DNA from 3 places in the Caballeronia sp. S22 genome. Region 1 is predicted to be linked to each of the others. Evidence: predicted binding sites of a transcription regulator. Region 1 holds the regulator's gene; each other region holds the start of a gene.
The links. The regulator FliA, encoded in region 1, starts transcription of late flagellar genes. The targets are predictions, from matches to a motif close to CTAAAGTTTNNNNNNNNNNNGCCGNTA.

Region 2: a site for FliA is predicted at 6,785-6,811, ahead of ACEN42_RS04680 (DUF4088 family protein). Genes of this name have one in related genera too.
Region 3: a site for FliA is predicted at 2,928-2,954, ahead of motA (flagellar motor stator protein MotA). Genes of this name have one in related genera too.

The regions. Positions count from the first base shown of each region.
Region 1 is NZ_OZ180035.1:210,778-220,371, forward strand. Features, by position in the region: gene flhF (flagellar biosynthesis protein FlhF) at 212-2,014, shown strand; gene ACEN42_RS00965 (MinD/ParA family protein) at 2,007-2,924, shown strand; gene ACEN42_RS00970 (RNA polymerase sigma factor FliA) at 2,940-3,674, shown strand; gene ACEN42_RS00975 (diguanylate cyclase) at 3,676-4,770, opposite strand; gene ACEN42_RS00980 (Rieske 2Fe-2S domain-containing protein) at 4,962-5,963, shown strand; tRNA gene ACEN42_RS00985 (tRNA-Arg) at 5,985-6,060, opposite strand; gene ACEN42_RS00990 (cytochrome c5 family protein) at 6,364-7,272, shown strand; gene ACEN42_RS00995 (UvrD-helicase domain-containing protein) at 7,357-9,444, opposite strand; gene ACEN42_RS01000 (oxidoreductase) at 9,591-9,594, shown strand, end outside.
Region 2 is NZ_OZ180035.1:986,833-996,426, forward strand. Features, by position in the region: gene ACEN42_RS04650 (phospholipase D family protein) at 1-387, opposite strand, end outside; gene ACEN42_RS04655 (MATE family efflux transporter) at 722-2,170, opposite strand; gene ACEN42_RS04660 (RNA-binding S4 domain-containing protein) at 2,419-2,640, opposite strand; gene ACEN42_RS04665 (hypothetical protein) at 2,944-3,342, shown strand; gene ACEN42_RS04670 (hypothetical protein) at 3,406-3,663, shown strand; gene ACEN42_RS04675 (ATP-dependent helicase) at 3,813-5,936, shown strand; gene ACEN42_RS04680 (DUF4088 family protein) at 5,933-6,697, opposite strand; gene ACEN42_RS04685 (AzlD domain-containing protein) at 6,863-7,186, opposite strand; gene ACEN42_RS04690 (AzlC family ABC transporter permease) at 7,183-7,947, opposite strand; gene ACEN42_RS04695 (AraC family transcriptional regulator) at 8,033-8,854, opposite strand; gene ACEN42_RS04700 (CreA family protein) at 8,929-9,414, opposite strand.
Region 3 is NZ_OZ180036.1:944,914-954,507, reverse strand. Features, by position in the region: gene ACEN42_RS19720 (hypothetical protein) at 13-780, opposite strand; gene motB (flagellar motor protein MotB) at 961-1,941, opposite strand; gene motA (flagellar motor stator protein MotA) at 1,960-2,832, opposite strand; gene ACEN42_RS19705 (helix-turn-helix domain-containing protein) at 3,095-3,913, shown strand; gene ACEN42_RS19700 (hypothetical protein) at 4,044-4,316, shown strand; gene ACEN42_RS19695 (hypothetical protein) at 4,410-4,577, opposite strand; gene ACEN42_RS19690 (MFS transporter) at 4,667-6,130, opposite strand; gene ACEN42_RS19685 (MFS transporter) at 6,253-7,545, opposite strand; gene ACEN42_RS19680 (response regulator transcription factor) at 8,037-8,780, shown strand; gene ACEN42_RS19675 (dihydrodipicolinate synthase family protein) at 8,843-9,594, opposite strand, start outside.

The sequences.
Region 1 (9,594 bases):
AAGCAAAGCGGAATTTTTTCCCGGCGCGCGCGACCTGTTCGCGCTGCCCGCGGCATTTCCATCAGCCGAAATACCCCTTTTTCTCGCCCCTTATCCAGCGATGGAGAAAGGGTGGAGTTCGCAATAATGGCTTCACTGAAAAGCGGACACGGCAACGAGCCAAGCGGGTCCGCCTCGCAAAGATCGCAGTTTCACCTCATCGGGGGCAAGTTTGAACATTCGTAAATTCATCGGCGCGAACAGCCGCGACGCATTGCGCCAGGTTCGTGAAGCGCTCGGCCCCGATGCCGTGGTGCTGTCCAATCGCACGCTGGATGATGGTTCCGTGGAGATCGTCGGTGTCGCGGACAGCGATATCGCGTCGATCTCGCCGGCCGCGAAGGAACAGGCCGTGCGCTCGGGGGGCTCGTCGCGCGCCGCGCTGGCCGCTGCGGCCGCCGCGCTGCCGGCGAAGCAATCCGCCGCGAATCCCTACGCGAGCGGGGACGTGTTTTCGTCGGTCTTCGGCGCAAACACCGACGCCGACGATGAAGACGATTTCGCGCACGAACACGAAGCCGCTTCCGACGAAGAAGCGCCGCGCACGATGGCCGACTCGAACCCGTGGCTGATCGAGCATGCGAAGCGCATCGCGCAGCAGGCGACGATGCCGTCGAACCGACCGCTGACGGCGTCCGCCGCGATCGCTCGCGGTATGGGCGTGCCGGTTCCTGTCGCCGCGCAAGAGACGCGCGCCGACAGAACGCCGGAAGCAGGCAAGTACGCGATTCGCCAGCAAGCGCATGCGCAAGCGAACCGCGCGGAGGCCATCGCTCAGGCGCGCGTTCAATCGAAGGTCGAAACGCCCGACTGGGCACGCGAAGCCGCGCAGGTCGCCGCACGCCGCGCCGCGCAGAAGATCAACGCGAGCGCGCCGCACGCCGAAGCACCGGCGGCGAGCACCGCGCCGGCTGCGCAGGAAGGCGCCTTCGAAGGTCTGCCGGCGAACGCGGCGGCGGTCGTGACGGAAGCGATCCGCGCACGCATGGAGCAGGTCGTCAACGAAACGGTGATGAACGAGCTTTCGTCGATGCGCTCGATGATGGAAGAGCACTTCTCCGGTCTGCTCTGGGGCGAGCGCCAGCGCCGCAACCCGACGGGCGGCGCGCTGACCAAGCGTCTCTTCGCCGCCGGTTTCTCCGCGCAACTCGTCCGCATGATGGTGGACAACATGCCGGAGATGGAAAGCGTGGAAGGCGCGCTCGAATGGGTGCAGGAAGTGCTCGAATCGAACATCCCGGTGATGGATAGCGAAGATGCGCTGATGGAACGCGGCGGCGTGTTCGCGCTGATGGGCCCGACGGGCGTCGGCAAGACGACGACCACCGCGAAGCTCGCGGCGCGCTGCGTGATGCGCTTCGGCGCAAGCAAGGTCGCGCTGCTCACGACCGACAGCTACCGGATCGGCGCGCACGAGCAACTGCGCATCTTCGGCAAGATTCTCGGCGTGTCGGTTCACGCGGTGAAGGACGCCGCGGACCTGCAGCTCGCGCTTTCCGAGCTGCGCAACAAACATATCGTGCTGATCGACACGATCGGCATGAGCCAGCGCGACCGCATGGTCTCCGACCAGATCGCGATGCTGTGCGGCGCGGGTCATCCGGTGCAGCGCATCCTGCTGCTCAACGCGACGAGCCACGGCGACACGCTCAACGAAGTCGTGCAGGCATACAAGAGCGCGGCGGATCAGCCGCCGCTCGCGGGCTGCATCCTGACCAAGCTCGACGAGGCGACGAATCTCGGCGGCGTGCTCGATACGGTCATCCGCTACAAGCTGCCGGTGCATTACGTGTCGACCGGCCAGAAGGTGCCGGAGAACCTGTACGTCGCGACCAAGCGTTTTCTCATCAAGAGCGCATTCTGCATTCCCCGCGACGGCTCGCCGTTCGTTCCGCAGGACGAAGAAGTGCCGGCGCTGCTCTCCGCATTGTCCGCGCGCGCCACGACCGAACTGCATGGGGTGCACTTTGGATAAGTTCGTGCTCGACCAGGCGGAAGGTCTGCGACGGCTGCTCACGCGTGCCGGTTCGCGCGTGGTGGCGGTTGCGGGCGGGCCGGCGGGCATCGGGTGCACGTCGGCGGTGGTGAATCTCGGCGCGGCGCTGTCCGTGCACGGCAAGGATGTGCTCGTGATCGACGAGCATCAGGACGCGGGATCGGTGAGCCGCATGCTGGGTTTGTCCGATGCAGGCACGCTCGCCGCGGTGATGTCCGGCCGCCGCGCGCTCGCCGATGTCGTCGAGCGCACGCCGTTCGGCTTCTCGCAGATCGCCGCGCCGCGCGACGAGCGCATCAGCCACGACGCCGCGCAGTGCCGCGCATTGCTCGATGGTCCGGCCGACATCGTTTTGATCGATGCGCAGCTGGACCGTCACGGCGCGCTGTCGACGCTCGCGGCTCAGGCGCATGACTTTCTCATCGTGACGCGGGTAGCCGCGTCGGCGATCACCGAGGCGTATGCGTGCATGAAGCGCCTGCACTACGCCCATGCGATCGGCCAGTTCCGCGTGCTCATCAATCACGTGCAGAACCCGGCTGACGCGGCGGTCGCGTTCGACAACCTGTCGGGCGTCGCGAGCCGGTATCTGGCCGTGTCGCTCGTGCAGGCAGGGTATGTGTCCGAGGATGCGCGCGTCGCTCGGGCAAAGGAACTCTCACGCTGCGCAGTCGAAGCGTTCCCGGCCACGGCCGCGGCACGCGACTACCGCGCGATCGCGGCGGAGCTCCTCCACTGGCCGATGCGCCCCGCGCCGTACATGCGCGCGGCGAACGGCCAGCCAGACGCGCGAATTCCGGTTGGCGACTCTGAACAGGGCGGGCGGGAGGCGGCGCATCGTGTGGCCGCGCTTCACGACTTTGCAATGAGCAGCACGGCGTCGATGTGATCAAGATAGGTGACCATGATGTATAACGCCCAAGGCAAACTCTCACAGTCGGACGTCCTGACGAAATATGCGCCGCTCGTTCGTCGGCTGGGGCTTCAGCTCGTCGCCAAGATGCCGGCGAGCGTCGATCTCGACGATCTCATCCAGGCCGGCATGATCGGTCTGCTGGACGCGGCGAGCCGCTACAAGGAAGATCAAGGCGCGCAATTCGAAACCTACGCGAGCCAGCGCATTCGCGGCGCGATGCTCGACGAGCTGCGCGCCAACGACTGGCTGCCGCGCAGCATGCGCAAGACGTCGCGCGAAGTGGAATCGGCGGTGCATAAGGTCGAGCAGAACCTCGGCCGCTCCGCGAGCGAGACGGAGATCGCCGAGCACATGAAGATGCCGCTCGATGAATATCAGTCGATGCTCCAGGATCTGCACGGCAGCCAGCTGATCTACTACGAAGACTTCGACCGCTCCGCTGACGACGAGCCGTTCCTCGACCGTTATTGTGTCGATCGCTCGGACCCGCTTTCGGCGCTGCTCGACGACAGCCTGCGCGGCGCGCTGATCGAAGCGATCGACAAGCTGCCCGAGCGCGAGAAGCTGCTCATGAGCCTTTACTACGAACGCGGCCTGAACCTGCGCGAAATCGGCGCGGTGATGGAAGTGAGCGAATCGCGCGTGTGCCAGCTGCACAGCCAGGCGGTCGCACGTCTGCGCACGAAGCTGCGCGAGCAGGCGTGGACGAGCGTCGAGGCCTGATTCAGTTCGTTTCGAAGTCGCGCGTTTCGGCGAAGACCGTTTTCCCTTCGCCGAGACTTTTCGCGCGATACATCGCACGATCGGCGGCGCGCAGCACGGCGGTGATGCCGGATTGCTGCGCGCTCGTCGCGCTCGAAAGCAGACACGCGCCGATGCTCGCCGATACCGACACCGGCCGCTCCTGCACCGATGTCATCGCGTCGAGAATCGAGTGAATGCTGTCGGCCACCGATAGCACCGCCGCGCGGTCGCGCACCTGATGTGCGAGCACGACGAACTCGTCGCCGCCCAGACGCGCGATGGTGTCCGACTTGCGCATGCGCTTCGCGAGCGATTGCGCGAAGGCTTGCAGCAGCATGTCGCCGACGGCGTGACCGTAGGTATCGTTCACTTCCTTGAAGCCGTCGAGATCGATGAGAAGGAGCGCGGTGGCATCGTCGCCATCGGTTTCGCGCGCGGTCATCGCACGATCGACGATCCGTTCGAGCGCGTATCGGTTGGACAGGCCCGTGAGCGGATCGGTCGATGCCTGACGCGCGAGATCGCGATTCGCATTGCCGAGGCGATCGACGAGTACGCTCAAATACACCGATGCGCCCAGCACGCTCAAACCGAGCCCGATCGCGGCGGGAAGATTGGCGCGCCACCACGGCTGCCAGACGCCGAGCGCCATCACGACGATAAGCGCCGTCGCGCACGACACCGCGAGCGTGCGCTTGCCGTAACGGCATCCCGAGCCGATCAGAAACCAGAACATCACCCAGATGAGCGGCAGCGCGATCGCGCCGCCCGCTGCAAGCGCGAGCCCGAGCAGCGTTTGATCGGCGATGGTCGTGACCGTGAGACGCTTCTCCGACGGCGTGCTCATGCGGCTGACGATCAGCAGCGTGGCCGCACCGTAAGACACGTAGAGCGCGATGAGACGCGCGACCGCCAGTGCATCGTAGGAAGGGCGGAGCCACGCGAAGATGCCGTAGGCCAGAAGAACCGCCGCCCCCATCCAGACCCGCAGCGTGGCCTGCTCGCGCTCGGGATTCCGGTGCTCGGACCATGCGAAGGCATAAGGCCGGCGTGCCGGTTGATGCGCCTGCTCCATACTGAACCCCTGGATGGTGATTTCTTTCTTTTATCTTGCTGTCGTGTACTGCGGCCCCGTCGCGTGGCATCGGCTTTATGGCGTGGTATCGAATTGCGCCGAGCGAGCGATCCGCTATTTTGCAACGTTTTGCGAAGACGCTGTGTTTCGTGTAATAACGGCTTTCGCACTTCTATTTCCGATTCACCGTGATGCGCGACGAATCCATTTCTCTGGTCGGCGAATGGCTGCCGGTCTGCAATAGCGAAGACGTTCCCGAAGGCGGCGCGCGCGGCTTTGTCGTCGCCGATGAGCGCATCGTCGTGTGGCGCGACAGTATCGGCGCGGCGCATGTGTGGCGCGATTACTGTCCGCATCGCGGCGCGCAGTTGTCGCTCGGGCACGTGATGCGCGATCAGATCGTGTGCCCGTATCACGGCTGGCGTTACGACATCGAAGGGCAGTGCTTGCGGATTCCATCGAATCCATCTTTGCGTCCTCCGAAGCGTGCCTGCGCGACGACGTTCGTCAGCGAGGAGAAGTACGGCGTCGTGTGGATGTGCTTCGGCGAGCCGGCCTACGCGCTCGATTTCTTTCCCGAAGCCGCGATTCCCGGTGGCCGGCGCATCAATCTCGCGCCGCAGACGGTGAGGTCATCGGCGCCGCGCGTCGTCGAAAATTTTCTCGATATGGCGCACTTTTCGTTCGTGCATGTGGGGATTCTGGGCGAGGACGCGCACACGGAAGTGCCGGATTATGAAGTCGTGCAGACTTCCGATGGCGGACTGGAGGCGCGGCAGTGTCGGTACTGGCAACCCGCGGGGATTCCTGGACAGGGCGGCGGCGCGATGATCGATTATGTGTATCGCGCGAAGCGTCCGTTGATCGCGAGTCTCACGAAGATGGCGTCAGGCGGACAGGGTGCGCTGCATATCATGCTGGCGGCGTCGCCGGTGACGCAGACGGAAACGCGCGCGTGGCTCGTGTCGATTCATGAGGACGACGCGACGCATTCCGATCAGGCGCTTTACGACTTCAATATGGAAATACTGATGCAGGACACGCCGATCGTCGAGTCGCAATGGCCTCGGCGTCTGCCGCTCGATCTCGATGCGGAGTTGCATCAGCGGTGTGATCGGATGGCGGTGGCTTACCGGAGATGGCTGGCGGGGATGGGGTTCGGCTGGGGGACGATTCTCGCGGAAGCCGAATGATCGCGCGTCGCGGAGAAGGATTGGCGCGCCCGGCTGGGATCGAACCAGCAACCCCTGCCTTCGGAGGGCAGTACTCTATCCATTGAGCTACGGGCGCATCGGGGAGAGGCCTTGCGTGAGGGAAGCGCCAAAAGACAAACGGCTGCTGCAAGGCCCAACGAATCCGAGAGAATACCTGTTTTCCGTGACTTCGTCCATCGCACGGGGTTGGACGCATCGCGCGAAGCATCACACGATTCGGGTAAACGCCCGCACTGCCGCCACAGCCACCTCGCGCCGACAGTTAAGCGTTCCGTCTATAATCGACCGTGCCTTTCCCCAGGCGCGCCCAAGCGCAATGCGGTAGCTGTCACGCTGTCACTGAACCGACTCACACCAAAAAACGGGAGACGAGACAAGCATGAGCGAAGCACCCCACGGAGCCCCGATCAAGACGCCCGGCCAACTCATCGCCGCGATCATCGCGGGATTCGGCATCCCGGTCGCCATCATCATCCTGCTCGCGGTTTATGTGAACAACTCGACGCGTACCGGCGCGGGCACGGACATCGAGCAGTCGGTGAACGAGCGCATCGCGCCCGCCGCGCAAGTCGATATCCGCGACGCCAACGCGCCGCGCGTCTACAAGTCCGGCGAGGAAGTCTTCAAGGCCGTGTGCTCCGCCTGTCACGCAGCGGGCACCGCTGGCGCACCCAAGTTCGGTGATGCCGGCGCGTGGGCGCCGCGTATCGGTGAAGGCTACGACACGCTCCTGCACAACGCGCTCAATGGCAAGGGCGCGATGCCCGCACGCGGCGGCACCAGCCCCGACGATTACAGCGACTTCGAAATCGCGCGCGCGGTCGTCTATATGGCCAACGGCAGCGGCGGCAAGCTGGCGGAACCGGCGCAACCCGCATCGGGCGCGGCGGCGAGCGCGGGCGCATCGGGGGCGGCAGCGGCATCGGGCGCAGCGGCTCCGGCAGGCGCGAGCGCGAATGAGAACGCGCAGGCGGCGGCAGCCGTCGCAGCACTGGCATCGGTGCCGCAGGCTGCAGCACCGGCAGCGGGTGGCCAAAGCGCCGATGCGGCTCAAGCCGGCAAGGCGCTCTATGAGCAAGTCTGCCAGGCATGTCACGCGGCTGGCGTGCTCAACGCGCCGAAGTTCGGCGACAAGGCCGCATGGGCGCCGCGCCTGAAAGAGCCGATGGACACCGTCTACAACTACGCATTGCACGGCAAAGGCGCGATGCCGCCGAAGGGCGGATCGAACGCACCGGATGCGGACGTGAAGGCCGCCGTCGATTACATGGTGAACGCGGCGAAGTAACGATCGCGCGTGCAATGAGAAAACCCTGCGTCGGTTCAAGCGGCGCAGGGTTTTTCATTTTGAAGCGCGAAGAAAGCGAAAGCGTCAGGTCTTCTGCAACATCGCCTTGAGCATCGCCATCCGATCTTTTGGCGACAACGGCTTCTCCTCGGCCGTCGGCGGCGGTGCGTCGTCGAGCAGCATCTCGGGGATGAAGCGCGACGGCTCGCACACCACCGTCTCCCGCGCGCGCTTTCTCTTCTTGCACCAGTTCAGATGCAGACTGCGCTGCGCCCGCGTGATCGCGACGTACATCAGCCGGCGCTCTTCCTCGATACGCGAATCGTCGACGGGCGCGTCATCGTCCGAGCTGCCGCGATGCGGCATGATCCCTTCTTCTACGCCCACCAGAAACACGTGCGGATACTCCAGTCCCTTCGACGCATGCACCGTCGAGAGCCGCACCGCATCCGGATCTTCTTCCTTGCCTTCGAGCATCGACATCAGCGCGACGGTCTGGATCAGGCCGAGCAGGTTCTTACCTTCATCGGCGAAACCGTCGGCGGTGTCGTAGCCGGTCTGCTCCGCGCCCGGCGCGGCTTCCGGCTTCGTGCCCTTGCGCTTCAACCATTCGAGAAACTCGAGCACGTTCTGCCACTTCGATTGCGCCTGCCGTTCGTCGTAGGCATCGTAGAGATACGACTCGTAGTGGATGGCTTCCATCATGTCGTCGAGCACTTCGGTCGCCGGATCGCGCGCCGCACGGTCCGACAGCCGGCGAATCCATTCGCAGAACGTGCGCAGCGGCTCGACCTGCCGCGCCGACAGACGCGCCTCGATGCCGCCCATGAACACCGCCTCGAACAGCGACACCTTCGCGGCGCCCGCGAACGCGCCGAGCGCTTCGAGCGTGGTATTGCCGACGCCGCGCCGCGGAGTCGTGATCGCGCGGATGAACGCGGGATCGTCGTCGGGATTGGCGATCAGACGCAGATACGCGATGAGATCCTTGATCTCCGCCTTGTCGAAGAACGACTGCCCGCCCGACAGCACATAAGGAATGCGCTCGCGGCGCAGCACCTGCTCGAAGATGCGCGCCTGAAAGTTGCCGCGATAAAGAATGGCGTAATCGCGAAACTGCGTGCGCCGCTCGAACTTGTGCGCCGACAGCCGGAACACCACGGACTCGGCCTCGTGCTCTTCGTCGTTGCAGCCGGTGACGGTGATCGTGTCGCCCATGCCGTGCTCGGACCACAGCTTCTTCTCGAACAGCTTCGGATTGTTCGCGATGACGTTGTTCGCCGCCGTCAAAATGCGCACCGTCGAGCGATAGTTCTGCTCCAGCTTGACGACGTGCAGCTTCGGGAAATCCTTGCCGAGCTGCGCGAGGTTTTCGAGCGTCGCGCCGCGCCAGCCGTAGATGGCCTGATCGTCGTCGCCGACAGCCGTGAACGCCGCACGCGGGCCGGCGAGCTGCTTCAGCAATTCGTATTGACAGGCGTTGGTGTCCTGATATTCGTCGATCAGCAGATAACGCAGGCGGTTCTGCCACTTGTCGCGCACCTGCTCGTTCTCGGCGAAAAGCTGCGCGGGACGCAGGATCAGATCGTCGAAATCAAGCGCCTGATACGCGTGCAGCGTCGCCGCGTAGCTGCGAAAGACGATCGCCGCCTGATGCTCGTCCTCGTTATTCGCGAGCACGGACGCCTGATCCGGCGAGACCATCGCGTTCTTCCATAGCGAGATGATCGACTGGATCTTGCGAATCAGGCCCTTGTCGGTCGTGCCGAGTTGTTCCTGCACCATGCCGAAGCAGTCGTCCGAATCCATGATCGAGAACTGCGGTTTCAGTCCGACATGTTCCGCTTCCTGCCGCATGATCTGCACGCCGAGCGAGTGGAAGGTGCAGATCGTCAATTGATTGACGGGAATCTTGCGGCCTTCCTTGCCGGGCGTGGTGAGCGTCTTGCCTTCGAGCAGCTTCGCGGTGCGCTCGCGCATTTCGAGCGCGGCCTTGTTCGTGAAAGTGAGCGCGGCGATGTGCTTCGGCTCGAAGCCGCGTCCTTCGATCAGATGCGCGATCTTCTGCGTGATCACGCGCGTCTTGCCGCTGCCCGCGCCGGCGAGCACGAGACAGGGACCATCGAGATAGCGCACGGCTTCGCTTTGCGCGGCGTTCAGACCAGCGGACATCGTTTTGGACTTTTGGAGTTCGGGCGCGCTTAGCTGAAAACCTGCGCGCGGAGGAGAGCGCGATGTTAACACGATAGCGGCGGCGCGGTTCCGGCCCCTGTTCGTGCCACAATAACCGATCGAATTCACGACAGGACGATGCCCGCATGA
Region 2 (9,594 bases), 780 kb from region 1:
GCGATCCGCCGCATAGAGCGCCGCGCCCAAGAGCAGCTTGCCGGTGTTGTCCTCCTCGGCGATGTAGTACTGCATGTCGAGCGTCTTGGTCGCCGCGCGCGCGAGCGCGATGCGGGCCTGCAGCGCGTCGGTGCCGGTCGGCAGAAGGCGCACCGCCGACTGATCCGGATGCTGCCGTTCCAGCGGCGCGAGCGCGTTCGCGAGCGGCGTCGCTTCGTTCGACGCCAGCGCGCGGCTCTCCGGCCGATCGAACGCCGTCGCGGGCGGGCGCGTCGCGCAGGCGGCGAGCGCCGTCGTCAAAACGACGATGGCCACATTGCGCACGGCGTCGCTCAATCTTCTTTCGATGCTGGCGTGCTTCGCGCCACGCTCTGTCACTTTCCACATCCCCCGGCTTTCCGACACTTCGATTCCTCGTTTTTAGTTGTCGCGACTCGGCACGTCCTGACGCATTCGACGGACGGCACGATGAAGCAAGGCGCGTTCTCGCACCGCGCATCTCGAAATTATTTTATGGGAAATCGGAAAAAGGTCGGACGGAATGCCCGCGAGTGAGGGGAAGAGGACGCTGAAGACAAAAAAAAGCCCGCTTGGCTGAAGCGGGCTGACAACCCCTGTCACAGATGTCTCAAGGAGGAGACGGGTTCATCGTAGCAATGCGCGCCGTGCGGCCCAACCAAGCATTCGTGCTATGCAAATCGGCGCGTGCATCGTGTGCTTATCAGACGTGTCCGTGCGGCGCGGCGCTCGCGGCATCGGTGTCGTCGGGCAGGGGCGCGACGCCCGTTTCGATGAAGCGCCGGCTGATGCGATGGAACCGCAGCGTCATCAATACGGCGACGCTCGCGAGTCCGGCGGCGAGTCCCCACCACAGGCCTTTCGCGCCCAGCTCGAAGTGGAACGCGAGCACATAGCCGGTCGGAAAGCCGACGCCCCAGTAGCCGAACGCGGCGGCGAGCATCGGGATGCGCGTGTCTTTCAGGCCGCGCAGGCAGCCTGAGCCGACCGTCTGCATGCCGTCGACGATCTGGAACACGGCCGCGACGCCGAGCAGCGACGCCGCGAGCGCGACGGTATGCGCGTTGGCGGGATCGTCGAGATTCAGATACAGGCCGACGATGGCGCGCGGCACGGTGATCAGCACGAGTCCCGAGCACACCATGAAGCCGACGCCGAGCGCGAGCGCGACGAAGCCCGCGTGCCGGGCGGCGACCGGCACGCCCGCGCCGACCCAGTAGCCGACGCGAACGTTGGCCGCCTGACCGATCGCGAGCGGCACCATGAACGCGACCGACGCGACGTTGAGCGCGATCTGGTGCGCGGCGAGCGGCGCTTCGCCGAGCAGGCCGACCATCATGCCGGTGGCGAGAAAGAGCGTCGATTCGACGCCGTAGGTGATCGCGACGGGCCAGCCGAGGCCGAAGAGCTCGCCCATCAGCGGCAGACGCGGACGCGCGCGCACGACGAAATGCCGGTAGCGCGGCCGCAGATGCAGCACCGCGACGAGCGCGATCGCAATGCCCCAGACGGTGATCGTGGTCGCCGCTGCCGAACCGAGGAAGCCTTCGCGCGGCAGGCCGTACGCGCCGTGGATCAGCCCGTAGTTGAGAAAGCCGTTGACGAACACGCCGCCGATCGAGATCCACAGGAGCCTGCGCGCCGCGCCGATCGCGGGCAGAAACGCGCGCATCATCCCGACGCCGATAAGACTGGCCGGCGTCCCCCAGCGCAGCACCGCGCAATATTCGCCCACGTTCTTCGCGAGCGTCGCCGGTTCGTGGAACGCGAGCAGGATCGGCTCGGCGTAGCTCAGCAGTACGAACGCGGGCACGGCGAGGAGTATGGAAAGCACGAGCCCGGTCCAGTAGATGCCCGGCACGCGGTCGTCGGCGTTCGAGCCGCGCGCGTGCGCGACCGACACGGAAACCGATGTCAGCACGCCCTGCAGCAGCGTCACGACGACGAAGAAGAGGTTCGCGCCGAGCCCGCCCGCCGCCAGCGCGTCGGGGCCGAGTGAGCCGAGCAGGATGGTATCGGTGACGCCCATCGCCATCTGCGAGAGTTGCGCGATGGCGAGCGGCGCGGCGAGGCGCGCCGTATCGACGGCATGACGCGAGAGGCTCGGCGGTCCTTGATGCGCGCGTGTGGCGCGCGTGACTTGCGGTTGCATGGCTGCTCGAATCGAAAACAAAGGCGGCGCTCAGCGCACTGAGCGTCGCGGACTGGAAAGCGGAAGGGCAACAAGCGGAGCGCGCTGCGAAACGTGCGCTGACGGGAAAACCGACGCTACAGACCCGGCGCTGAAACCAGAACGAAAGACGACTAGCTTATTGCGTCGCGTGCGGCATGTCGATGACGCGATCGCTTATGGCCGGATTTTCTCAAGTGCGCGGCGCGTGCGCGCAACTGGCGGCGATGCTATTCGGGCGCGCGCACGTGGATCGTCTGGCCGTCGAGCTTCACTCGCTGACCCGCGCGGATCTTGCACGTTTTGCGCAACTCCACCTTGCCGTCGACGGTGACATCGCCCATTGCGACGCGCGCCTTCGCGGAGCCGCCGCTGTCCGCGAGGCCCATCAGCTTCAGCAGATTGTGGAGTTCGACGTAATCGCCGGTGAGGGTGAACTGGAGTGGCGGCATGGGACGGGTGATGCAGGAAAGGCCTCCATGATAAACCACGCACAACCGTGCGCCGGGCATGCGTCGTGCTAAGTGGCATCGCGGGACCGGTAATCGGATCGCAAGCGAGGTGGTTGGCAAATGTAGCCAGATGAAACCGTCGGTAACAATGACTGGTTTTCGAGAACTCGCCCGATCGTCGCCCGGTCCGACCGTTTGATCGACAAAGCTTCGGTCATCTTTCGAATCGACAAAAGTCGCGCGGCTCGCTCGTTTCACCGCTTTCAGCGCGCCGCCGACGCCAACTACAGAGAGGACTAGCTTATGACTCGCGCACGAATTCTTTTGATCGGCTCCGCCATCGCCACGCTCGCCGCTTCGGGCGCTTATGCTCAAACCGCGACACAGCCCGAGCCGGTGCAACCGCAGCCGATGCAGGCCCAGCAGCCGATGACGCCGCCGCAGCAGAACGTCGTCGCGCCGGCGCCGACCGATCCGCTCGTCCAGCGCCGCAACGCGAACGCGCAGGCCAACGCCGAGTATCGCGCGTCGAAGAAGGCGTCGAAGGCCGAGCTGAAGGCGCAGAACCAGCAGGCCAAGGCGCAATACAAGGAAGAGGTGCAGAACGCGAAGATCAACCGCAAGGCGGACAAGGACGCCGCCAAGGCGGAACTGAACGCGACGGAGCCGGGCACGCCGAAGGACGCGGGCCTGCAGCACTGAGCGTGACGCGTCGCGAGGCCGCGCGTCGCGGCGCTCGCGGCATCTAAAAGAAGGGAGGACATCATGAATCGAAAAACCAATGCGCTGCTGGCGGCGCTGATCGCCGGGACGCTCGCGAGCGTGAGTGCGGCATCGTTCGCGCAGACGACATCCGACGCCCCGACCGCCGCCGATCAGAAGGCCGCGAAGGAGCAGTCGAAGGCCGACAAGAAGGCGGCCGTCGCGCAAGCCAAGGCCGACAAGAAGAAAACGGAAGCGCAGTCCGACGCCAACGAAGCCGCCGCCGACGCGAAGCTGAAGAACGCGAAGAAGGCGGAGTAGCACGCGCTTTCGTAGCGACGCGAGCCCGGTTCACCGCGAACCGGGCTCGTTTCATTTGGGGCCAAAAGCCCAGTCGAGCCAAAGACTTGCGCGCGCGGGTTGTATGGATATACAGTGTGCGTCACTCTTTTGCCGCCGCCTTCCTTCACGTGCTCACGCTTCCCGACACCGCCGACGCCGCTTCCGATTCCACCGCGAAACAGGTCGCCGACTATCTCGCGAAGCTCAACGAGGCGCAGCGCGAGGCCGTCGAGTTCGGCGTCGATGAACCGGGTCGCACGGGCGGCCCGTTGCTCGTGATCGCGGGCGCGGGATCGGGCAAGACCAACACGCTGGCCCATCGCGTCGCGCATCTGCTGGTGAAGGGCGCCGATCCGCATCGCATTCTGCTGCTCACGTTTTCGCGCCGCGCGGCGCTCGAAATGACGCGGCGCGTCTCTCGCATCGCGATGAACGCGCTCGGCAAGAAAAGCGCGATCGCGCAGGGGCTGACGTGGTCGGGCACGTTTCACAGCGTCGGCGCGCGGCTGTTGCGCGATTACGCCGATCTCGTCGGGCTCGCGCCATCGTTCACGATCAACGATCGCGAAGATTCCGCCGATCTCATGAATCTGGTGCGGCACGAGCTCGGGTTGTCGTCGAAGGAGAAGCGCTTTCCCGCGAAGTCGACCTGCTTCGCGATCTACTCGCGCGTCGTGAACACGGGCGCGTCGCTTGGTCATGTGCTCGATCAGTCGTATCCGTGGTGCCGCGAGTGGGAAGCCGACCTTAAGCGTCTGTTCGCCGCCTACGTCGCCGCGAAACAGGCGCAAAGCGTGCTCGATTACGACGACCTGCTGCTCTACTGGTCGCATCTCGCGGCGGAGCCTTCAGTGGCGGCGGATCTCGCTAGTCGGTTCGACCACGTGCTCGTCGACGAATATCAGGACACCAACCGCCTGCAGGCGTCCATCCTGCTCGCGATGAAGCCCGACGGTCGCGGTCTCACGGTCGTCGGCGACGATGCGCAGTCCATCTATTCGTTTCGCGGCGCGACCGTGCGCAATATCCTCGATTTTCCGGGCCATTTCGATCCGCCCGCCGCGACCGTCACGCTCGATCGCAACTATCGTTCGACATTGCCGATTCTCGAGGCGTCGAATGCGGTGATCGGGCTCGCGTCGGAGCGCTACACGAAGAATCTGTGGACCGACAAGGCATCGGCGCAGAAGCCGCGCGTCGTTTCCGTCGCCGATGAAGCCGATCAGGCGCGCTATGTCGTCGAAAAGGTGCTCGAAGCGCGCGAGGCGGGCATGAAGTTGAAAGCGCAAGCGGTGCTGTTCCGCGCCGCGCATCACAGCGCGACGCTCGAAATCGAACTCACGCGGCGCAACATTCCTTTCGTGAAATTCGGCGGACTCAAGTTTCTCGATTCCGTCCACGTGAAAGACGTGCTGGCGGTGCTGCGCTGGGCGGAAAATCCGCGCGACCGCGTCGCGGGTTTTCGGGTCGCGCAGTTGCTGCCGGGCATCGGTCCGGCCATCGCCGGGCGCTTGCTGGATAGCGTCGCGCAGGATCAGGCGCCAGGCGCGATTGCCAGATTTCAGGCTCCCGCGCGAGCCAGCGAAGACTGGCCGCGCTTCGTCGGGCTGATGGCGAAACTTTGCGGCCGCGAATCCGGCTGGCCGGCCGAGTTCGAAATGATCCGCCGCTGGTACGAGCCGCACCTGGAGCGCAATCACGAGGACGCGGCGATCCGCATCGGCGATGTGCTGCAGATGGAGAGCATCGCGTCCACGTATCCCACGCGCGAGCGCTTTCTCACCGAACTCACGCTCGATCCGCCCGACGCGACGAGCGACGAATCCGGCGTCCCGATGCTCGACGAGGACTATCTGATTCTTTCGACCATCCACTCTGCGAAGGGCCAGGAGTGGCGCAACGTGTTCGTGCTGAACGGCGTGGACGGCTGCATTCCGTCCGATCTGGGCACGGGCAGCGACGAGGAAATCGACGAGGAGCGGCGTCTGCTCTACGTGGCGATGACGCGCGCGAAGGAAGACCTGCACATCGTCACGCCACAGCGGTTCTACGTGCACAACCAGACGCATCTGGGCGACCGGCACGTCTGGGCGCAGCGCACGCGCTTCATCCCGCCGCATCTGATGCAGAACTTCGAAGCGGCCGCGTGGCCGCCGGTGATCGCACCCGCCGCGCCGACGGCGGCGGGGCTGGCGGCGGCCGCGAAAGCGAAAATCGATATCGCGGCGCGCCTGAAGGGAATGTGGGATTAACGCTGCGCGCGTGACGGTCGCGGCGCGCGCGGCGACGGTGCAAAGATGCTGCGCAGCCACGCGGCGAAGCGCGTGAAGCCGTCGTAAGGTTCTTCGACGAACAGCTCGGGCCGCAGCGAGCGCACATACTCCAGCACCTGTTGCGCTTCCTGCTTCTGGATCGACCCATAGAAAATGCCGAGCCGCAGCAGGCAGCGCAGTTCGCCCAGCTTTTCACGCGCGGTCGAGCCGATGCTCGTCTCCACGGAAATCTTCGTTTCGTACACGCGCTGGCGCAGCGAATCGGCGAGACGCCACGCGGGCGTCTGCATCTTTTCTTCGACTTCGCGAATGTCCGCCGCAGCCGATTTCATCTGCGACGCGAGCATGTCCACTTGCGACACGTCGCCCTTCGCCTCGGTGACGATCGCGGTCGCCCACGCGCGCGACGCCGCGATGAGATCCTCCGCTGTCCAGTCGGCGCGTATGGCGAACGCGAATCCGTGCTCGGCGGCCTGTCGGATCAGGATTTCGACGACATCGGGAAACTCCTTGTCGAGCGCGCGCTTGGCCCACGCGTACTGGCCGTGCGTGAGCATGCGCTGCACCGCCTGCTCGGTCAGCGGCGTGTCGTTGTCCAGCAGCTTCGCGCGCAGGAAGTCTTCGAACGTCGGCGTGACGAATTGCGGATCCAGCTTCAGCGACAGGCGCATGAACGCTTCGAAATCGCGATGCAGCGAAGCGATCGTCTCTTCGCGCAACGAAAGGGTGATTTGACGCATGTTGGTTCCCGGTTCCGCGTCCGGATGGTCCGGAGCGCGAGAAGTGCCTTTGGCGCCGCTCTCGGGGCGGAGTCCATTCGTTTCTGATATCGGCGCGGTTTCCGGGAACTTGAGGATTTTTCGATGCTTTTTGAAAGCCGTTGGCCAGCGAATTGACGGAAACGTTTAGCGCAGCACGGCGAACTGCCAGACGAAAAATACCGTCAGCGACACCGCAATCGTCAAAAGCGGCCGTTTCGTGAGTGCGCAAACGATGATCGCGACGATCGACGCTACAAGCTGCGGATTGCGCCAGGTGATCTCGGCGCCGTTGCCGTGCGGCGAGACGGCCATCGGCACGATGATCGCCGTGAGCACCGTCACCGGCACGAATGAGAGCGCGGTGCGCACGATCGGGGGAAAGGGCAGGCGCTCGCCCAGCACGAACACGGCGGCGCGGATCACATATGTGACCACTGCCATGCCGAGGATCAACGTGATGTAGTTCATTGCGTGCGCTCCTTGGCGTTCTTCAGGCGGTCTTTCTCGTGCGGCCGGTTTTCCATCAGCGTGAGCACCATGCCGACAGCGACGCCCACGAACACCGCCGCGAGCAGCCCGAGCTTGTACGGCCAGCCCTGCCACGCGAACGACAGCACGCCCGATGCGAGCGCCGCTGCGACGAAGCGCACGGCGACAAGCTGCGGCACGATGATCGCGATGAACGTCGCGACCATCGCGAAGTCGAGGCCGAGAGACTTCAAACCGGGAAACGCCGCGCCGAACAACAGGCCGAGGAGCGTCCACAACTGCCAGTTCAGGTACATCGCGACGCCGGAGCCGAAAAAGTAATGCGGACCGGTCTCGCCCGGCGCGCGCTTCTGATAGTGCGCGTAGGCGACGGCGAAGACTTCGTCGGTGAGAACGCCCGCGAGCGCCCAGCGCCAGCGGCGCGGCAGATGCGCGACATACGGCGCGAGCGTCGCCGAATAGAGTACGTGTCGCAGATTGACGACCAGCGTCGTCGCCCAGATGACGGCGAAGCTCGCATGCGACGCGATCAGGCCGACCGCGATGAACTGCGCGGAGCCCGCGAACACCGCGAGCGACATCAACTGGCCATGCCAGAGCGTGAGCGGACTTGCGGTGACGAGCGTGCCGAAGATCACGCCGAAGGGCGCGGCGCCGATCATCATCGGGATGGTGTCGCGTGCGCCAGCAGCGAATTCGCGCAACGCGGCGCCGGAAGGTTGTGCGGGTGTTGCTTTCAAGGTTTCCTCCTATGGAAGCGAGGATACGCAAGACGCCGGCTTACACGCTTGTACGTTCTTGCGCTTTCCTGGCTGGGCGAAGCGCTCAGCGCCAGCGGCCGGGCGGCACGCCGAACGTTCGCTTGAAATGGCGCGTGAAATGACTCTGGTCGGTGAAGCCGCTCGCCGCGGCGACGTCGGTCACGGATGCGCCCGCGCGCAATGCCGGCAACGCGCGCACGATACGCAACTGATTGCGCCATGCGTGCGGCGCGAGACCCGTTTCGCGTGTGAAGAGACGCGCCGCGTGGAAGGTCGAGAGACCGACCGTCTGCGCGAGTTCGGCGAGCGTGACCGGTTCGAGCAGATCGTCGGCGAGTCGGGATTTCATCGCCGTGACGCGGTGTGTGTCGGCGGCGAGCGGCGCGATGTCCGGGCGTTCCAGCGCGTAGCGGCCGAGCAGCGTCGTCACGGCATCGACGAGCGCCAGTTCCGCGGCGAGCGGATCCGCGCCGCTTTCCAGCAGCCGATGCGCGACGACCAGGCGCCGCGCCAGATCGGGATCTCGGATGATGTCATCGGGAAACCAGGGCGACGATTCCCGCCGCCCCGACATGTCCCGCGCGAGGCCTTCGACGAACGGCACCGGCAGATAGAACACGCGATAGCGCCAGCCCGCATCGACGGCCCGCGCGCCCGTATGCAACTCGCCGGGATTGATCACCGGCACCGAGCCCGTTTCGGCCACGTGATGCGCGCCGCGATAGTCGTAGCATTCCGCGCCGGCTTCGATGACGGGCACCGTGTAGGCGTCGTGCCAGTGCGGCGAGAATTCGTGATCGTAGTACTCGGCCGTGACCATGTCCGCGTCGGGCACGAGCGGCGAGCGCCAGTAGCGTGCGGCGTTGCGGAAACGGTCGGCGTTCATCGTCGGGAAGTTCTGAGACAAGCGGAATCGCTCAGTTTACAACTTTGCTACGCGCCGGACAGGACAGTTGCGCATCACTTCACCGGTATGGTCGTGCCTTCCGGCACTGGCACGGCCGTCACGCTGTTCTTCGGGCTGCCGGTCGCGACGCGGTCGCTGTACGTCAGATAGACGAGCGTATTGCGTTTCGCATCGACGATGCGCACCACGTGCAGCGTCTTGAAGATGAACGACATGCCGGCCGAAAACACATCGGTTTTCTGCTTGAGCGGCTGGGCGATCTTGATCGGCCCGACCTGACGGCAGGCGATCGACGCCTCGGTCGGGTCTTCCGCGATGCCGAGCGTGCCTTTCACGCCGCCCGTGCGCGCGCGCGACACGTAGCAGGTCACGCCCTGGACGAGCGGGTCGTCGTAAGCGTCGACGCTCACGCGATCCGAGCCGGTGAAACGGAAATTGGTGTTGACGCTGGCGATCTCCTCCGCGTGCGCGAATCCCGCGCCGAGGAGGGTGGCGAGCAAGGCCAGGTTTCGGGCGAGCGCAAGGACGGAGGGTTTCATCGTCGTCTTCCGGAAAAGAGAAAGGGCGTCGTATTGTATCGACGCCCTTGGCTCTTCGATGCATCTCGCGCTTCGCATGCAGTCAATGAAAGATCAGATACAGGATCACCAGCACGATCACCGGCACGCCGAGCAACCATCCAAGTAGGTAAGGCATGTCGTCCTCCTTCGCGTGTTGTT
Region 3 (9,594 bases), on a different replicon from region 1:
CGCCACCCACCTTTACTGCGCCGACAGATAGAACGCCTGGTCTCGTTGCGGCGTCACGCCGACGATCGTGAGCTGCCCGTTCACGACAGTCGCTTCGACGGACACCGACACGTTGCTGAGAGCACATAACGAGCCCGTGAAATTCAGCGTGCCGTCGAGCAGATGCTTGCCGGTCGAGCGCGGTTTGAAGCTGCCGGTGAACGTGCAGGCGTTCTGTGTGCCCTTGGCCGTGCCATCGGCGGCGACCGTGATCGTCGAGACCGGCGTGACGCCCGTGCCGCTGGTCCACGCGCGCGCGACGTCGCTGATGGCGATCGGCGTGTCGTATGTCGCGTTGTAGTTGCCGTTGAAGCTCGTGGCGGTCGTATCCGGGCTGACGAAGAGGCTCGTCGTCGCCGTGAGCGCGCTCTTCGCGGTGAAGTTGCCGGACAGCGTGCCGGCGCGAATCGCGCCAAGCGTGTGAAAGCCGACAGTCGCCGGATCGGTGAATGCGCCATCCGTTGCCGTCATGATGCCTTCGATCAGCCAGACAAACGAACCGTTCTGCGTATAGATACTGAAGTACTGGCCGGTTTCGAGGACGATGGTCTGTGCCGCAACCGACTGCGACGAATTCACCGAGCCGTACCAGATGCCTTCCGGCAACGCATGGGACGGATTGGGGACGCAGGACTTCGTCAAAGTGCCGAGGTCGGTCTTGCAAGTCTGATCGTCGCCCCCGCCTCCGCAGGCGGCGAGTACGGGCAGGGCGAGCAGCATCAGCTTCGATAAGAGTTTCATAGCGTATTGTTGGTCTTTGTAGTAGGCACGGACTGCGGCTCTCTTTACGGCGCACCGACAAGGGGTTAACGGAACATCGGCGGAAAACTTTAGATGCGCGGACCACGCTGCTGAATGTCGAGTGCAAAGCAAAGCGCCATGCCTTTGCAGGCATGGCGCTTTGACCAGATCCGCGAATCCCTACTTCACCACCGCGACCGGCGCATTCGATTTGGCCGCCACTGCCGACGGAATCGCCGCATCGACAGGCCGCGTCTCATCGACCGTGGTCCGTCCGCCATCGCGGAAGAACGCCTGCTCGGCCGCCTTGTTCAGCACGAGAATACTGATCCGCCGATTCGTAGGCTCATCGACGACATCCTTGTTGAGCGGCAGCACGTCGGCCAGCCCGCGCACCTGCAACACCTTGCTTTCCTTCATGCCGCCCGCGACGAGCGCGCGTCTTGCCGCATTGGCACGCTCACTCGAGAGTTCCCAGTTCGAATAGCCCGCCTGACTGCCCGAATAGGCCACCGCATCCGTATGCCCCGCGATCGACACGCGGTTATCGACATCGTTCAGCGATGCGCCGATGTTGGTCAGGATCGTCGTTACATAACCTTCGATCTTCGAGCTGCCGGAGGCGAACATCGGCCGCTTGAGCGAATCGACGATCTCGATGCGCAGTCCTTCGCTCGTGATCGCGATGCGAATCTGATCCTTGAACGCACGCAACGCGGGCATCTGCTCGATGAGCGCCATCAGCTTCTGCTTGAGCTGCTGCAGCTTCTGCAAGTCTTCCATCGCGACGGCCGCGCGCGCGATCGATTGCGGCACGGGCTGCGCCTGGCTCTTCTTGCCTTCACCCGGACGCGTGCTCGACAAGTCCTTGCCGCCGCCCGTGATGACGCTCGTATGCGCCGACGCGCCGCCATCGTTGCCAAAGAGCGCGGAGAGCGGCGTATTGAAGTACTGCTCGATGCCTTCCTTGTCGTACTTCGAGGTCGAGCCGAGCAGCCACATCAGCAGAAAGAACGCCATCATCGCGGTGACGAAGTCGGCGTAGGCGATCTTCCACGCGCCGCCATGATGTCCGTGGCCGTGCGCCTTCTTCTTGCGCTTCACGACGACGGTAGGCGCGAGCACCGATTGCAGCGGATCGCGTGATGGTTTCTCAGCCATGATGTCTATGCCGTGAAGTTAGGAAGCCGACTTCGGCATCTTGGTTGCGCGCACCGCGTCATCGAGTTCCTTGAAGCTCGGACGGTCGGCGGTGAAGAGCACCTTGCGGCCGAACTCGACGGCGACCGTCGGCGCATAGCCGTTCATCGATGCGAGCAGCACGGACTTCACGCACTGGAACGGCTTCGCTTCGGCCGCGCCCTTGGCGTTGAGCAGATCCGCGAGCGGGCCGATGAAGCCATACGCCAGCAGAATGCCGAGGAAGGTGCCGACGAGCGCACCCGCGATCATCTCGCCGAGCACCGCGGGCGCTGCACCGACCGAACCCATCGTGTGCACGACGCCCATCACCGCCGCGACGATACCGAACGCGGGCAGGCCGTCCGCCATCTTCTGGATCGCATTGGCCGCGACCGCGCTTTCGGTGTGATGCGTCTCGAGTTCCTCGTCCATCAGATCCTGCATTTCGAGCGCGTTGACGTTGCCCGCCGACATCATGCGCAGATAGTCGACGATGAAATCGAGCAGATGATGATCGGCCATCACGTGCTCGTACTTCTGAAAGACCGGGCTGGACTCGGGCGCGTCGACATCGGCTTCGAGCGCCATCATCCCTTCCTTGCGGGCCTTTTGCAGCAGTTCGTAGAGCAGCGCGATCAGCGCGAGATATTTCTCTTTCGAGTAGCCGCCGCCCTTGAAGGCCTTCGGGATGGATTGCAGGGTTTTCTTGAGCGTGGCCGTCGGATTCGATACGACGAACGCGCCGATCGCCGCGCCGAAAATACACAGCAGCTCGAACGGTTGCACGAGGGCGGCGAGGTGGCCGCCGACGCCGATGAAGCTTCCGATCACCGAGCCGATAACCAGGACCCATCCGATGATGACAAACATGTTTTCTCCGCAAATGTCCGGGCGCCGCGAGCCGTGCGTGCTCGGGATTGAGGCGCGCACGGCTCGCGACGCATTGTTTCGCTTGTTGTGGGGCTTATCGGCTTTTAATCACCGGACATTTAGGGTGACGCGCGCAACTTTTTCTGCGCAAATGTTTGCGAAGTAAATCTTACGTTCGTTCGCGATACAGTCTCATGCCGTTCGAGGCGATTACGTCGCGGGTAATGGATCGTGCGCGCGGGCTTCGTCTAACATCGGTCGCATGAACTCGACCCTTGCACACTCCGTCATGCAATCGAGCGTCGGCACGCTGTTGCGCGAATGGCGTCAGCGGCGACGCCTGAGCCAGCTCGACCTCGCCGGCGTCGCGGATGTTTCCACGCGCCATCTGAGCTTCGTCGAATCGGGACGCTCGCTGCCGAGCCGCGAGATGCTCATGCGCCTCGCCGAGCAACTCGACGTGCCGCTGCGCGAGCGCAATACGCTGCTCGTCGCGGCTGGTTATGCGCCGCTGTATCGCGAGCGCGCGCTCGCCGATCCGCAACTCGCCGCCGCGCGCCGCGCTGTCGATCTCGTGTTGAAGGGGCACGAGCCTTATCCCGCGCTCGCCGTCGATCGTCACTGGACGATGGTCGCGGCCAACGCGGCGTTCGCGCCGCTCGTCGCATCGGCGGATCAAGAACTGCTCGCGCCGCCGGTGAACGTGCTGCGCCTTTCGATGCATCCGCAAGGTCTCGCCGATGTCATCGACAACTGGCACGAGTGGCGCGCCCATCTGCTCGCCCGTCTGCGCCGGCAAATCGACGTCTCGGGCGACGCGACGCTCGCCGCGCTCTTCGTGGAACTCGAAGCGTATCCCGCGCCCGAACATGCCGGGCACGCGACGCGAGCGGACACCGATCCGGTCGTCGTGCCGTTGCGCATGCGCACGCAATACGGCGTGCTGTCGTTCTTCAGCACGACGACGGTCTTCGGCACGCCGGTCGATATCACGTTGTCCGAACTCGCGATCGAGGCATTCTTTCCCGCCGACGACGCCACGGCCGCCGTCCTGCGCCAACTCGACGATGCAAGACGTTGAGCTTGCGTCGCCGCCCGCATGCTTACAGAATTGAACCTGGTGCGCATGTGCGAATCAATGAGAAGGCAGGCTGCGTGCCGACCGTGCGCAGCCTGTGTCAGCTTTTGTCCAACCAACGCGGAAGGCAGCGATGATTCAAACATTCGAGCAGGTAATCGGCGGGCAAAACATGCAGTTCTGCGCGAGCATCGCGGAAGGTGGCGGACCGGCGCGGGTCATCATCAGCCGCGCGGATTCGGCGGAGTCGCTCGTGATCGTCGAGGCCGACGGCATCATCGGTGCGATCAAGGCGGAAGTCGAAGCGCCCGATACGCTCGTCGCCGATGCCGTGCGCAAGGCGCAGCAGGAAGCGTTGATCGAGCGCGCGCTGGAAACCGGCACCGTGCAGACGACGAGCCTGTAGCAGCGTTTCAGGCGGGCTTATCAGGAAGAATGCCCGCGCGGCTCATGCGGCCGCGCGGGCATTGCTTTATCAACTCGCCGGTCGTTCAGCAGGTCACATGCGCGGCTCGCCGTTCTTCGGATCGGCGGGCACCATCGGCGTGGCGGAATCCGGGCCATCGGGCATGTCCGGATCGTCGGGGTTCGGCGGGGCGTCCGGATCGAGCAGCTTGTCCGGGTCCGGTTCGAGAGGCTCTTCGGGGGAGCGAGGCATCGTCGACATGGTGATCTCCTGAATCTTCCGTCAATGGATGGATCTTCCAGCGTGCTTTGCCCTGACACTGCAACGTGCGTTCCCGCTGCCGCCCGTCTTCATTCGGCTTCGTCGGAAAGCGCGCCGCACGCGCGTTTCGCGGCTTCCGTCTTCGCGCTCGCCGGATTGCGCACGTGGCGCGCGATCAGCGCGGCGGCCAGCAACAGCGCGACGGAAATCGCCGCCGACCAGCGCACCGCATCGACGATATGTTCCGCGTTCGGCGCGCCGTCGCCGTGCGCCGCGAGCGCGCCGAACGCCGCGACGCCGATCGCGCCCGCCGCCTGCCGCGCGGTATTGAGCACCGCCGATGCCGTGCCGGCGCGCTGCTGGCCGACGGTGCCGAGCAGCGCGGTCGTCATCGCCGGAACCGCGAGGCCCATGCCGGAGGGAATCAGCAGGAACGGCACGAGCAGCGCGGCCGTGGGCGTCGTCGCATTGACGAAGCCGAGCGCCGCGAAGCCCGCGGCATCGAGCAGCGCGCCGGCGATCATCGGGCCACGCGAGCCGAAGCGCGCCACGACGGGGCCGCTCGCGAGGTTCGAGATCAGGAAGCCGCCCGTCAGCGGCAGGAACGCGAGACCGGTCTGCAAAGGCGTATGGCCGAGCACACGCTGCAAATACAGGCTCAAAACAAAGACGATTCCATAATAGGTGAGATTCACGCCGATGCCGAAGACGACGGCCGCGCTGAACGTGCGCTCGGCGAAGAACGAGAGCGGCAGCATCGGCGCGCGGCTTTTTCGTTCGACCGCGATGAACGCGCCGCCCGCCGCCAGCGCGAGCAGAAGTCCGCCAATCACGAGCGGATGCGCCGGTCCGAGCGGACGCAGTTCGATCACCGCGCCGACCAGCGCAGCGAGCGCGACGATCGCGAGCGCCTGGCCGGGCAGGTCGATGCCGCCCGCATGTTCACGGTCTTTCGCGCGCGTTTTCTCGACCCAGACGAGCGTCGCCGCAATGCCTGCCGCGCAGATCGGCAGATTGACCCAGAAGATGCTGCGCCAGCCGAACGCCGCGATCAGCACGCCGCCGACGATCGGCCCCGCCGCGATCGACACCGCGCCCGCCGCGGTCCAAAGTCCGACCGCACGCGCGCGCAGGCGGCGGTCGTGGCCGCATGACGCGTTCAGGAGCGCGAGCGAATTCGGCAGCATCCCCGCGGCGCCGATGCCTTGCAGGGCACGCGCGGCGATCAGCTGGGTCACATCGCGCGAGAACGCGCACGCGAGCGACGCCAGCGCGAAGAGCGCGAGGCCGCCGAGGAACATGCGCCGCGCGCCGAAGCGATCGCCGAGCGAACCCGCCGAGAGCATGAGCGCGGCGAAGGCGAGCGCGTAACTGTCGACGGTCCATTGCAGGCTCGCGACACTCGCTTGCAGGTCGTGACCGATGCTCGCGAGCGCGACATTGACGATCGAGACATCGAGTTGAGAGACGACGAAGCCGACGCTGGTCGCCGTGACCACGAGCATCTGTCGCGCGGACAAATGCGTTTCGGATGAGGAAAGGTTCGAGTTCATGCCTTTAATCGTAAGCGCGTCGCACGTTCGATGTTTCGGCATGGGCTGAAACGTGGAAGTCGAATGAAAAATGGCGCGCCGGGTGAGCGGCGCGCCATTTTCCCAACGACGTCAACGCTGAATCAGCGTGCTTCCCTGATGAAGAACGTCGTCAGCGCGCCGACCGCGCACAGTGCGCCGACGTAGACCGCGGGCGCCATCGGGCTCGATTTCATCATCAGCGAGACGACGATCGGCGTGAGTCCGCCGAACACCGCGTACGCGACGTTGTACGAAAACGAGATGCCAGAGAAGCGGATGGCGGGCGGGAACGCCTTCACCATCACGAACGGAATCGCGCCGATCACGCCGACGAAAAAGCCCGCGAGCGCGTACCACGGCAGCAGCACGGAGGCATCGAGCGCGACCTGCTGGAACATCAGCCAGTACGACACGGCAAGCGCCACGCCGCCGATGAAGATGGTCTTGCCCGCGCCGATGCGACCCGCGATCGCGCCCGCGAGCACGCATCCGATCGTGAGGCACAGCGTCGCCGCACAGTTCGCGACCAGCACCGTCGCCGGCGCGATGTGGAACTGCTTCTGAAGCAAGGTCGGCGTCATCAGAATCACGACGACGATCGCCGCCGACAGCATCCACGTGAGCAGCATCGAAACGATCACCGCGCGGCCGTGGTCGCGCAGCACCGCCTTGAGCGGGATTTCCGCCGCGAGCGACTTGCGCTTCTGCAACTCGGCGAACACCGGCGTTTCGTGCAGCCAGCGGCGCAGGTAGACCGAGCACAGACCGAACAGACCGCCGAGCAGGAACGGCAGACGCCACGCGAAATCGGCGACTTCGGCGGGCGCGAACGACTTGTTGATCGCCGTGGCGATCAGCGAGCCGAGCAGGATGCCCGCCGTCAGACCGGCCGTGAGCGTGCCGCACGCATAGCCGACATGACGGCCCGGCACGTGCTCCGAGACGAACACCCATGCGCCCGGCACCTCGCCGCCGACCGCCGCGCCCTGCATCACGCGAAACAGAAGCAGCAGCACGGGCGCCATCAGGCCGATCGACGCGTAGGTGGGCAACAGGCCCATCAGGAGCGTCGGCACGGACATCAGCAGCACGGAGAGCGTGAACATGCGCTTGCGGCCGAGAAGATCGCCGAAGTGCGCCATGACGATTCCGCCGAGCGGACGCGCGAGGTAACCGGCCGCGAAGATGCCGAAAGTCTGCAATTGACGCAGCCAGTCAGGAATCGTCGGCGGAAAGAACAGTTGGCCGATGACCGGCGCGAAGAACACGAAGATGATGAAGTCGTAGAACTCGAGCGCGCCGCCGAGCGCGGCGAGCGTGAGCGTCTTGTAGTCGCCGCGCGTGAGCGCACGGCCGGCCGCGCGGGGGGCGTCGGACAGAGGTGTTGCCTGCATCGAAAAAAGAACCCGTGAGTGGAAAAGCCACGCGTGATGCGCGGTAGGACGAGGCCTTGCCCTGCGGGAGTGACGACACGCGCCGGGTCGACGCGAAGCGAAGGCGGGCGCGGATTCGAGAGCCGCCGCCCGTCATCCGCGCTGCGCGATGCGACGGAGAGTCGCGGCGCAACTTGCTACGCGACGTCTCGATAAAACGGCGGAAGCGGGAACTTTTGAGCCAGAAGCGGGATGTTACAGGATGAAAACCGGCGCAAAAGAGAAAAGTCGTTCTATTTTCGAGATGGTTGTGCGCATGAGACGCATTGCGGTCGGAGGGATGCGCAGTCACATGCGTTGACAATTCGGATGAGTCCGATGGGAAAGGGGCGTCTCGCTGGCCAGAATGCGCAGCGTGATCAGCCTCGTCTCATCCCGCGACGAGACGTCCGGCGGTGGCCCGCAGTCAGGCACCCGCCCCAATGTCCCTTGGACTCATCAGGTAAGACCTCATGCGCGTCGCCGTTTTGCAAACCGACCCAAGTTATCGAAATCTCATCAGCGATGTCGTCAAACGACTCGGTCACACTTGCGTGACGTTCGGCGACGGCCTCGTGCTATCGAAAGCGCTGTCCCGCTCGACCGTCGATCTGTTGATTCTCGACTGGAATTCCACGGGCCTGTGCGGCCTCGACCTGCTCAAATCCGTGCGCTCGAGCTTCGGCGAACGCGTGCCGGTCATGTTCGCGACGCCCGACGGCGCCGAGCACAACGTGGTCTGCGCACTGACCGCGGGCGCGGACGATTACATCGTGTATCCCATTCGCCCGGGCGAGTTCGGCGCGCGCGTCGAGGCGCTGCTGCGCCGCGCGTATCCCGCGACGTCGAGTGCGTGTCTTGAAGTCGACCCATACCGTTTCGACGCCCGTCAGCAAATCGTGACCGTGCGCGGCAAGCCGGTGCAACTGAGCGGCACGCAATTTCGTCTCGCGCAGCTATTTTTCTCGAACATCGGCCGCGTGCTGTCGCGCGATCATATTTTCGCGATGGTCTGGGGACGCGAATTCCGCGAAACCACGCGCACGATCGACAGCCACGTTTCGCGTCTGCGCCTCGCGCTCGAAATCGAGCCGGTGAACAACTTCCGCTTGCAGCCCGTGTACAAGAGCGGTTATCGCCTGCTGCATCTCTATGACGAAGGCGAAGATTCGGGCGATGACCTCGCCGATCCCGCGCCTGCGCAAATCGCGGCCTGAAGCCGCGATCCACAAAGAAAAATGCCGTCGCGATGACGGCATTTTTTTTCGTTTCGCCTTAATTAAACCGCCGGCAGCGCCGGGCGCGTCTCGATGCTGCGACGAATCAACGCCTCGACTTCCTTGCGCTCCTCGCCCGCGAGCGGCAAACGCGGCGGACGCACAGGCTCCGTGCCCAATCCGACGATCGCCTCGGCCAGTTTGATGTTCTGCACGAGCTTGTGCGACACATCGAGCGCGAGCAGCGGCGCAAACCAGCGATAGATCGCGCGCGCTTCCTCGACACGTCCGGCGCGAATGAGCTTGTAGATGGCCACGGTCTCGCGCGGGAACGCGCAGACGAGGCCCGCCACCCAGCCGTGCGCGCCCATCAGGATCGCTTCCATCGCCAGATTGTCGACGCCGCAGAAAAGCGCGTAGCGATCGCCCGTTTCGTTGATGAGATCGGTGATACGGCGCACGTCGCCGCTCGATTCCTTGATCGCCGCGAATTTCTTGTTTTCGGCGAGCTCGGCGAACATCTTCGGCGTGACATCGACGCCATACGCGAGCGGATTGTTGTAGACCATCAGCGGCAGCGGGCTCGCGTCGGCGACCATGCGGAAATGGTTGAGCGTCTCGCGCCGGTCCGACAGATAGCGCAAGCCCGGCAGCACCATGTAACCGGCCGCGCCGTGGCGCGCGGCGCGCTCGGCCTGGCGGCAGCCGTCGAGCGTGCTGTTCTCCGCGATCGTCAATAGCACCGGCACGCGGCCGCGCGAGGCATCCACGGCGATGTCGAGCACGTCGAGCTTTTCGTCGAGCGATAACGTCG